One region of the Blautia sp. MSK17_66 genome, then DNA from elsewhere that is predicted to be linked to it. Evidence: predicted binding sites of a transcription regulator. Region 1 holds the regulator's gene; the other holds the start of a gene.
The links. Region 1 encodes HrcA, which represses chaperone genes, less so after heat shock. Its sites were predicted from a motif close to TGTTAGCACTCNNNNNNNNNGAGTGCTAACA; they were not measured.
Positions count from the first base shown of each region.

Region 2: a site for HrcA is predicted at 4,498-4,528, ahead of LIR34_RS00245 (Hsp20/alpha crystallin family protein). Genes of this name have one in related genera too.

Region 1 is NZ_JAJBNQ010000013.1:28,634-34,583, forward strand. It holds gene uvrB (excinuclease ABC subunit UvrB) at 1-1,838, shown strand, start outside; gene LIR34_RS08330 (pyridoxal phosphate-dependent aminotransferase) at 1,991-3,148, shown strand; gene hrcA (heat-inducible transcriptional repressor HrcA) at 3,379-4,431, shown strand; gene grpE (nucleotide exchange factor GrpE) at 4,461-5,093, shown strand; gene dnaK (molecular chaperone DnaK) at 5,271-5,950, shown strand, end outside.
Region 2 is NZ_JAJBNQ010000001.1:53,886-59,835, reverse strand. It holds gene LIR34_RS00260 (glycoside hydrolase family 3 C-terminal domain-containing protein) at 1-1,158, shown strand, start outside; gene LIR34_RS00255 (glycoside hydrolase family 3 C-terminal domain-containing protein) at 1,185-3,623, shown strand; gene LIR34_RS00250 (hypothetical protein) at 3,620-4,210, shown strand; gene LIR34_RS00245 (Hsp20/alpha crystallin family protein) at 4,679-5,137, shown strand; gene LIR34_RS00240 (Hsp20/alpha crystallin family protein) at 5,294-5,749, shown strand; gene LIR34_RS00235 (LacI family DNA-binding transcriptional regulator) at 5,825-5,950, opposite strand, start outside.

The DNA of each region.
Region 1 (5,950 bases):
TCATCGCAAAGCTTAACAAACCAACTTTGGTACTTGCGCACAATAAAACACTGGCAGCGCAGCTTTACGGAGAGATGAAGGAATTCTTCCCTGAGAACGCAGTGGAATACTTTGTCTCCTATTACGATTACTACCAGCCGGAGGCATATGTCCCGTCCACCGATACTTATATCGCGAAGGATGCGTCCACCAATGACGAGATCGACAAGCTTCGGCTTTCTGCGACAGCGGCACTCTGCGAGCGCAAAGATGTCATTGTGGTTTCTTCCGTATCCTGCATCTATGGTCTGGGTGCACCGGAAGAATTTTTCGACATGATGATCTCCCTGCGTCCAGGCATGGAGAAGGACAGGGACGATGTGATCAGGGAGCTGATTGATATCCAGTATAACCGTAACGAGATGGATTTTCACCGAGGCACCTTCCGCGTGCGTGGAGATGTACTGGAAATCTTTCCTGCAAACTATTCAGACCGTGCGATCCGCGTGGAATTTTTCGGAGATGAGATCGACCGTATCACAGAAGTTGATGTACTGACAGGCGAAATACGAAATGAACTGAAGCATGCGGCGATTTTTCCGGCATCCCATTATGTTGTGCCGCAGGAAAAAATCCAGAAGGCAGCGGATGCGATCCTGGAAGAAATGAAGGAACAGGTTTCCTATTTTAAAAGTGAAGATAAACTGATCGAGGCACAGAGAATTGCCGAGAGAACGAATTTCGATGTAGAAATGATGAAGGAAACAGGTTTTTGTTCCGGTATTGAGAATTATTCCAGACACCTTACCGGGCTTAAGCCGGGACAGCCGCCGTATACCCTGATGGACTACTTTAAAGACGACTTTCTTCTTATTATAGATGAGTCCCATAAGACCGTTTCGCAGGTCGGAGGAATGTATGCCGGTGATCAGAGCCGCAAGCAGACACTGGTGGATTATGGCTTCCGTCTGCCTTCGGCAAAGGATAACCGTCCGCTGAGTTTTGATGAATTTGAAAATAAACTGGATCAGGTTCTGTTTGTCTCGGCAACACCGGGACAGTATGAAGCGGAGCATGAGCTTCTGCGTGCAGAGCAGATCATCCGTCCGACAGGTCTTCTCGATCCGAAGGTCGAGGTTCGCCCGATCGAGGGTCAGATTGATGATCTGATCAGTGAGGTAAACAAAGAAACGGACAGGGGACACAAGATTCTGATCACGACTCTTACGAAACGAATGGCGGAGGATCTGACAGAATACATGAAGGATGTGGGAATCCGGGTCAGATATCTGCATTCGGATATTGATACACTGGAGCGGGCAGAAATTATCCGTGATATGCGTCTGGATGTGTTTGATGTGCTGGTTGGAATCAATCTTTTGCGAGAGGGTCTGGATATTCCGGAGATCACGCTGGTTGCCATCCTTGATGCGGATAAGGAGGGATTTCTCCGTTCAGAGGTTTCGCTGATCCAGACGATCGGACGGGCAGCCCGAAACAGCGAAGGCCATGTTATCATGTATGCCGATGTGATGACGGATTCCATGAGAAATGCGATTCAGGAAACAGAACGAAGAAGAAGTATTCAGGAAGCATACAACAAAGAACATGGAATCACACCTACTACGATCAGAAAGGCAGTCCGTGACCTGATCACGGTTTCTAAAGCGGTTGCTGAGACAGAGGATAAGCTGAAAAAGGATCCGGAGTCCATGAACCGTAAGGAACTCATGAAGCTGATCACGAAGGTTGAGAAACAGATGCGTGAGGCGGCGGCGAACCTGAACTTTGAACAGGCAGCAGAGCTCAGAGACAAGATGATCGAACTGAAGAAAAATCTGGAAGAACTGGAAGCGTAAGGAGAATCCGGCATCTTGATATATATATAACAAGATCCTAAAGTCCGGCATCGCAGAACAGTGATGTAACTGCAAAATATTTACACTTTACTCTTGTACAGTAATGGAGAGAGTGATAAAATAAAACCATTATGTAGAAAGAGGGAGTCGATATGCAGTTTTCCAAAAGATTAGACAGATTTGGAGAGGAAATCTTTGCGGCCCTGAACAACAGACGGATGGAGCTGGAGCAGCAGGGTATGAAAATTTATAATATGAGTGTGGGAACACCGGATTTTAAGACGCCGGAACACATCAAGAAGGCCCTGGCAGAAGCTGCCATGGATGATAACAACTGGAAATACAGCCTCAGAGACCTTCCGGAGCTTCTGGAAGCAGTCTGTGAGTATTATAAGAAACGATTTGATGTTGAGCTGACACCGGATATGGTCATGACCGTTTACGGAAGCCAGGAAGGCATGGGACATCTGGGAATGGCACTCTGTGATGAAGGGGATGTCGTTCTTCTTCCGGATCCGTGTTATCCGGTATTTGCAGCGGGAAGCCTGATGGCAGGAGCAATACCATACTATTATCCACTGGTGGCAGAGCATGATTTTCTTCCATATGTAAAGGATATCCCGGAAGAAGTTGCAAAAAAGGCCAAATATATGGTAGTTTCTCTTCCGTCCAACCCGGTAGGAAGTATCGCCACGCCGGGACTTTATGAAGAAATCGTGGCATTTGCCAGAAAGTATGACATTCTGATCATCCATGACAATGCCTACAGCGATATTATCTTTGATGGGGCGCATGGGGGAAGTTTTCTGGCAACAGAAGGTGCGAAGGAAATCGGAGTGGAGTTCTTCAGTCTTTCCAAGTCCTTCAATGTGACCGGAGCAAGGATCAGTTTTTTGGTGGGCCGTCCGGATGTGATTGCCGCACTTCGTAAACTTAGAAGCCAGATTGATTTTGGAATGTTCCTTCCTATTCAGAAAGCCGCGATCGCTGCACTGAAAGGACCGCTCGAGAGCGTCAGGGAGCAGTGCCAGATGTATCAGGAGAGAAGAGATGCCCTCTGCAATGGACTCAGAGAGATCGGATGGGAACTCCCGAATGGCAAGGGAACGATGTTTGTCTGGGCCAAAATCCCGAAAGGACGGACGGACAGTATGGCGTTCTGCATGGAACTGATGGAAAAAGCCGGTGTGATCGTGACACCGGGAGCAAGTTTTGGACCTCATGGAGAGGGCTATGTACGTTTCGCTCTGGTGCTTCCGCCGGAGAAGATCAGAGAAGTGGTAGAGTCCATCCGCAGAAGCGGCCTGTAATTGTACAGAACAGAACAAAAATTAAAAATCACAGGAAAGATATCAGATGGGGAAGGTCGAGAAATGTCAGATTTCCTTAATCTGTGTCTGAACTGTGATTTTTGTGTTTTTTTCAAAAAATTCGTAATTATCTGTTGACAAATAATTACGACAGTGCTATCTTAACACTATAGATGTTAGCACTCCTTAATGATGAGTGCTAACAGACTAAACGGAAAGGAGCTGGGAACATGGATGAACAACTGACAGATCGTAAGAAACGAATTCTCAAGGCGATCATCAGAACATACATGGAGACAGGCGAACCGGTAGGATCCAGGACGATTTCCAAGGATAAGGATCTGAATGTCAGCTCAGCAACAATCCGGAATGAGATGTCTGATCTGACAGAGATGGGATATATTGTTCAGCCACATACATCGGCAGGAAGAATACCTTCCGATAAGGGCTACAGGCTTTATGTGGATGAGCTGATGCGCGAGAAGGAGGATGAGATCGAGGAACTCCGTAATCTGATGATTGAGAAGACTGACAAGATGGATAAGGTGCTTAAGAAAGTAGCACGTGTTCTTGCTTCCAACACCAATTACGCGACGATGATTTCCGTTCCTCAGTACAGCGGAAGCAAGCTGAAATTTATTCAGTTATCCCGTGTCAATGAATTGCAGCTGGTAGCAGTTGTTGTATGCGAAGGCAATGTCATCCGAAATCAGATCATCGATCTGGATGAAGAGATGGACGATGAGACGATCCTGAAGCTGAACCTGCTTCTGAATACCAATCTGAACGGACTGCCGATCCAGGATATCAACCTTGGCATGATCGCCAGATTGAAAGAACAGGCAGGCATTCACAGCGGACTGGTGGCAAGAGTGCTGGATGCAGTTGCAGCTACGATTCATGTTGATGAAGACGATATGGAAATCTATACGTCAGGAGCCACGAACTTCTTTAAGTATCCGGAGTTATCCGATACGACGAAGGCGACCGGCCTGATCTCCACATTTGAAGAGAAACAACAGCTGGTGGATCTAGTCAAGGAGCGTATGGCAGATGACAGTACCGGAGTTCAGGTGTATATCGGAGATGAACTTCCGATCTCGACTATGAAGGACTGCAGTGTTGTGACTGCAACCTATGAGCTGGGCGAAGGAATGCATGGAACGATCGGTATTGTAGGTCCGAAACGAATGGATTATGAGAATGTGGTAAACAGTCTGAAGACCCTCAAGGTAGAACTTGATCAGGTTTTCACCAAAAATAAAAGCAATGAAGACGGCTAGAAGCCAGAGCAGAAAGGCGGTAAAAAAAAGTGTCAGAAGTAAATAAAAATGCGGCAAATGAGCAGGAAGAAACAGAGAAGGATATTCCGGAAACAGAAACTGTGAACGAGCCGACAGAAGAATCGCCGGAAGCAACGGCAGGACAGGACGCACAGGCGGAGGAAACTGCCCAGGCAGATGACGATAAAGAAACAAAATCCAAAACATCTTTCTTCGGCAAGAAGAAAAAGGACAATAAATTAGAGCAGCAGGTTGAAGAACTGACAGACAGACTGAAGCGAAGCATGGCTGAGTTTGACAACTTCCGTAAACGTACAGAGAAGGAGAAATCCAGTATGTATGTGATCGGTGCGAAGGACATCATCGAGAAGATGCTTCCGGTTGTGGATAACTTCGAAAGAGGTCTTGCACAGGCTCCGGAAGGTGATCCGTTTGCAGATGGCATGCAGAAGATCTACAAACAGCTTATCACTACGATGGAAGGCATGGGAGTAGAACCGATCGAAGCTGTCGGCAAGGAATTCAACCCGGATTTCCATAATGCAGTGATGCATGTGGAGGATGAATCTGTTGGCGAGAACATCATTGTAGAGGAACTCCAGAAGGGTTACACCTACAAGGGATTCGTAGTTCGCCACAGCATGGTCAAAGTCGCAAACTGATCGTGCCCAAAGAAAAAGGAAGCGGCTGCGAAGCAGACATTTACTTTTTCTGGCACGATCCTGACAGAATCGTAAGTGCGCAGCACGAAAGATGCGTTGAGCATCTTGATTCTGGAAGGAAAAATTGAAATATTTAATAGTCTTAAATCTTAGAATAAATTCAGGAGGAATATTATCATGGGAAAAATCATTGGTATTGACTTAGGTACAACAAACAGTTGTGTAGCCGTAATGGAAGGTGGACAGCCGACCGTTATCGCTAATACAGAAGGCGCAAGAACTACACCGTCTGTAGTTGCTTTCACAAAAACAGGAGAACGTCTCGTTGGTGAGCCTGCAAAACGTCAGGCAGTAACAAACGCAGACAGAACAATTTCCTCCATCAAGAGAGAGATGGGTACAGATTATCGTGTAACAATCGATGATAAGAAATACTCTCCGCAGGAAATCTCCGCAATGATTCTTCAGAAACTGAAAAAAGACGCAGAAGGATATCTTGGAGAGAGCGTAACAGAGGCTGTTATCACAGTTCCGGCTTACTTCAACGATGCTCAGCGTCAGGCAACCAAGGATGCCGGTAAGATCGCAGGTCTTGATGTAAAACGTATCATTAACGAGCCTACAGCAGCAGCTCTTGCTTATGGTCTTGACAACGAGAAAGAGCAGAAGATCATGGTTTACGACTTAGGTGGTGGTACCTTCGACGTATCTGTTATCGAGATCGGTGATGGAGTTATCGAGGTTCTTTCCACAGCAGGTAACAACCGTCTTGGTGGTGATGACTTTGACCAGAAGGTTACAGATTGGATGATCGAAGAATTCAAGAAAGCTGAGGGCGTAGACTTAAGCGCAGACAA
Region 2 (5,950 bases), on a different contig from region 1:
TATGAAGAGGCTACAGCAGCACCGGCATCTGCAGAGCTGAGTGAGCCATATGTTTCTGAATATCATCTAAACAGCAACTTTGACAAGACTACATACCTCAATGATGAGGATGTAATGCCGACAACGGGAGCAGATAATGGACTTACATTAGCTGATATGCGTGATGCTGATTATGACGATCCTCGTTGGGAAAAACTTCTGGATCAGCTTACTGTTGATGAAATGGAAAATATGATTGCAATGGCTGGTTATCAGACAGCAGCCATGGATTCTGTGGGAAAAGTGGCTACACTTGATTTCGATGGACCAGCAGCAATTAATAACAACTTTACAGGAGTTGGTTCTATTGGATTTCCAATTGAAGTTGTGGTTGCTTCCACATGGAATAAGGAACTTGCACAGTCCTGGGGCGAATGCATGGGCAAGATCAGTCAGGAAATGGGTGCAGAGGGTTGGTATGCACCAGGTATGAATACTCATAGAACCGCATTTGGAGCAAGAAACTATGAATATTTTTCAGAAGATGGAGTTCTTGCAGGAAATATGGGGGCAAATGCAGTAGAAGGTGCAAGAAAATATGGAGTTTATTCTTACATTAAGCATTTTGCACTGTATGAAGGAAATGCAAAGATGGTAAGTGTCTGGTCAAATGAGCAGGCAATCCGTGAAACTTATCTGAAACCATTTGAAATTTCTGTAAAACAGGGAAGCGCAAATGCGGTTATGGTTTCCTGGAGTTTCCTTGGAGATAAATGGACTGGAGAAAGCAGTAACCTTATGAATACAGTTCTCAGAGATGAATGGGGATTCAGGGGAATGGCACTTACAGACTTCTTCCGAAACAATGGTCATGGATTTATGAATGCAGATGCAGCTTTGGCGAATGGAGTAGATGCAATGTTGTCCACATTCAACGGAGAAGAGAACAATGTAGCCAATCCGGAGCATCCAACATCTGTACTTCAGATGAGAAATGCCTGCAAAAATGTCATGTATACAGTTGTAAGCAGCTGGGCTTATGATGGAGAACACGAAGAAACAGGTATGGAAAACTGGAAGAAAGCAGGAATTGGTATCGACATTGTAATAGCACTTTTCATGGCAGGAATGGAAGTACTGGTAATCAGAGGATATAAGAAAAGAAAGAATGCTGAATAAGGATGAAAGTGGGATGGAAAACAGTTATGAAACAGCAAAAATTGGTTGAAAAGATGACAATAGAAGAAAAGGCAGCGATACTCAGTGGAAAAACTGTCTGGCAGACCAGAGAAATTGACAGGCTTTCCATCCCGTCCATCTTTCTTTCAGATGGACCGCATGGAATCAGAAAACAGGCAGGAGCAGGAGACCATCTGGGACTGAATGCATCCTTGAATGCAACTTGTTTTCCCACAGCAGCGACGATAGCAAACAGCTGGAATCAGGATCTGGGGGAAGAGATCGGACAGGCTCTTGGAGAAGAAGCAGCAAGTATGGATGTAAATATCCTGCTTGGTCCGGGATTAAATATTAAAAGAAGCCCATTATGTGGAAGAAATTTTGAATATTTTTCAGAAGATCCATATCTTTCCGGGAAGATGGCAGCGTCATATATTCGTGGAATACAGAGTAAAGGCGTTTATGCCTGCCCGAAGCATCTGGCGGTTAACAGTCAGGAACTTAGGAGAATGGCAATGGACGCAGTTGTTGACGAACGGACATTAAGAGAAATATACCTGACCGGTTTTGAGATAGCTGTTAAAGAAGGACACGCAAAAGCAATCATGAGCAGTTACAACCAGATTAATGGGATTTATGCTAATGAGGACAAACATCTTTTGACAGACATCTTGCGCAAAGACTGGGGATTTGATGGAATTGTAGTAACAGACTGGGGCGGAAGCAATGACCATGTGAAAGGTGTTGCTGCCGGCTCAAATCTGGAGATGCCGTCCTGTGGGTATGATTCTGCAAGAGAAGTGATTGCTGCTGTCCGAAATGGAAAGCTGAAGGAAGCGGATTTGGATGAAAGAGTTGGAGAACTGGTGGATGCAGTGCTGGAACTGACATCAGGGAAGAAGCTTTCAGATAAAAACTTTGACAAAAACGCACATCATCAACTGGCAAGGAAAGCAGCAGCAGAAAGCATGATTCTTCTGAAAAATGAAAAACAGATTCTTCCGCTGGATACAAAAAAATCCATCGCTGTTATTGGAGATTTTGCTTTTTCACCCAGATATCAGGGGGCAGGATCTTCTATGGTCAATCCAACAAAAGTAGAAGATATGTCATCAATTTTGCAACAATATGATCTGAATATTCTGGGAATGACAAGAGGCTATCAGAGAAATGGAGATGTAGATGAGAATGATAGAAAGTTTGCATTAAATTTATCTATGAACGCGGATATTGTGATTTTCTGCTTTGGTCTTGATGAGATCAGTGAATCAGAAGGACTGGACAGAACCCATATGCGTATTCCGCAGGATCAGATAGATCTTTTGCAGGATATCAGCAAAGTGAATGAAAATATTATTGGAATACTGAGTGCAGGATCTGCGATAGAAATGCCATGGTACACCTGCTGCAAAGCGATTTTGCATGGCTATCTGAATGGACAGGCAGGTGCTTCTGCAACATTGGATATTCTGACCGGAAAAGTGAATCCATCAGGAAGACTGGCAGAAACATATCCCATATCTTATGAACAGACACCGGCATTCCGATATTATCCAAGTAATGAGAAAACATCGGAATACCGCGAGAGTGTTTATGTGGGATATCGCTATTATGATACTTCAAAAGTCCGGGTGCAATATCCATTTGGCTTTGGGCTTTCCTATACGGAATTTACATATTCTGATCTTATCATAGAAGAGGATGGAATCAAAGTTTCGGTTACCAATACAGGTGACAGAGACGGAGCTGAGGTTGTTCAGATGTATGTAGGACTTCCTAATGCAATCGTGTTCCGACCGGAAAAAGAACTGAAAGGTTTTGCAAAAGTTTATCTAAAGGCAGGAGAAAGCAGACAGCTCAGGATTTCGTTTGATGATAAGACATTCCGTTATTGGAATATAAAAACGGGACAGTGGGAAATAGAAACAGGAACTTATCAGATTATGGTAGGAGCCAGTGTTGCAGATATTCGTTTAACAGGTATGACTGAGAGAACAGGAAATAGTAAAGGATATCCGTATAATCCGGCAAAAATGCCTTACTATTATACAGGAATCGTGCAGAAAATATCAGATGAGGAATTTCGTGAACTTCTTGGCCATGAGATACCGGACAGAAGATGGAGTGGAAATCTGGAAATCAATGATGCAATTTGTCAGATGTATTATGCAAAAAGCCGACTTGCGAGACTGATATATAGATGTCTCACAAAAATGAAAAAGAAGAGTGAGGCACAGGGAAAGCCGGATCTGAATATTCTTTTTATTTACAACATGCCATTTAGAGGTATTGCCAAGATGACCGGCGGGGCAGTCAGTATGGAAATGGTATATGGAATTGTCGATGCTGTGAATGGACACTTTATGCGTGGAGTAAAAAAAGTAATTGGCGGATATTTCAGAAACAGAAGAAATAATAAGAAATATGAAAAATTATTAAAAGGAGCCGGAGGGAAGTGCAGATGAATCATATAAAAAATATATGGAAATGTTTTGAAGAGAAACATTCTGCTATTGCAAAATGGCTTTATCAGATATTCTATTTTGTTATATTCAGTATGGGCGTGACAGTATTCCAGTATCTTGTATTTACATTTTTACCAGGGATTTTGGGAATTGGTCTGGCTGGTACAGAATTTATGTGGCCAAAGGTTTCCATAAATCTGTTTGGAGTAAAATTTACATGGAGTTTGCTGGGGTATAATGTATTGCGTGATGCAACGGGAAATATACTGATCGGTGGTGGACTTGGCTATTTTATCAGTTATGAATTGGGGTCATTTCTTGCACAGTGTATCAATTTTCCGCTTCAGAGAAATATTACTTTTAAAAGCCATGGAAATCCTGTATATCAGGCAATCTGGTATTTTGTTGCATGGGTGGTAATTTCACTGATTTGTAATGGATTTAATAATCTATGGATGCCAGTTGCAGCTGCATATGTGGCACCGGCAGTCTATAACATGCTTGTGACAATTATCACAGGTGGAGTTTCCATGGTGATTTTTTTCTTTGTGTTTAAAATTATTTTCCCAGAGGGGAAGGCTGAATAGAAGAAATTAGCAAGTATGCCTGAAATCTAATAATAAAAGAGATGAGGAGTAGTAAGAAAATCAGACAAATATATTTTTCCAAGAATTTGTCGTAAAAATGTGGTCAAACCAAGAAAATCGAGTGCGAAAGAGAATGTTACGCCATGCACAGCTCGGGAAAGAGTTCCCTCGCTGTAGGGCTGTCGCCCTATAAAATAGCAAAAAAAGATGCCTTTGCAAGTAAACTAGCAGGGCGTCTTTTTTCACCATTTTGCATGGCTTGTAGCGTTCACAAATTCTTCACAAAAAATTAGCACTCACCTCTTGACAGTGCTAATAATAAGTGTTATATTACAACTAGAACAAAGGAAGAGGGATATGAGATAAAAAGATTGAAAGAAAATCTTCTGAATATCCTTCATACCAACCGAGTTCAGAACTTAAAACTTATTTCAAGATAGATCATAAAAGAAAAGGGAGAGATGACTTATGTTAATGCCTAGTATTTTTGGAGAAAACTTATTTGATGATTTCTTTACACCGTTCTATTACGATGATAAAGATGAGAAGAAAGCAGAGAAGAAGCTGTACGGACACAGAGCACAGAATCTTCTGAAGACCGATATTAAAGAAACCAAGGAAGGTTATGAACTTGTAATTGATGTTCCTGGATTCAAGAAAGATGAAGTTAAGGTAGCACTGAAAGATGGTTATCTGACAGTCAGTGCAGCTAAAGGCCTTGATGAGGAAGAGGATGACAAGAAGACAGGACGTTACATCAGACGTGAACGTTACGCAGGAGCCTGCGAGAGAAGCTTCTATGTAGGTGAAGATGTTACACAGGAAGACATCAAGGGCGAGTATAAACACGGTATCCTGAAACTGTTTGTTCCGAAGAAAGAAGCAAAACCGGTTTCCAACGATCCGAAATATATCACCATTGAATGATTGAGAAGTTGATTCATTTCCGTCAGGTAATGTATGATCGTTAAAGACTCGTGATACTGCCCGGAGACTTCGGGCGGTATCCTTAAAATAGATTAGTAAGTAACAGTCGAAAGACTTAAAAATAGATTTGTTTGTCATGAAAAGGAGCGATGACTTATGTTGATGCCTAGTATTTTTGGAGAAAACTTATTTGATGATGACTGGATGGACTTCCCGTTTAAAGATGAGTTCTGGGGCAAGAAGAATCCGCTTTATGGTAAACATGCGCAGAACATGATGAAAACGGATATCCGTGAAACTGATGGCAGTTATGAACTGGATGTGGATCTTCCGGGATTTAAGAAAGACGAGATCAAGGTTCAGCTGAAGGATGGTTATCTGACACTGTCAGCAGCCAAAGGTCTTGATAAAGATGAACAGGATAAGAAGGGCAACTACATCAGACGTGAACGTTATGCTGGTACTTTAAGTAGAAGTTTCTATGTTGGTGATGCAGTCAGTGAAGAAGATATCCATGCGAAATATGAAGACGGTATTCTGAAACTTTCTGTTCCGAAGAAAGCACCGAAAGCCGTTGAAGAAAAAGATGGTTACATCGCAATCGAAGGTTAACTTCCATTGCTTATTCTCCCCCCATATATAGCCGGGATCCGAAAGGATCCCGGCCTTTTTTACATGAGAAATAAATTATTCTGTTGTATTGCGGCGAATTAATATAGGTGTAATCTGTTTATGGATGGGTTCACCCAATGGTTTGGGAACACGCTTTTTCTGTTCCTCCATCTGCTGGACCAGAAGATCCATGGCAGTTTT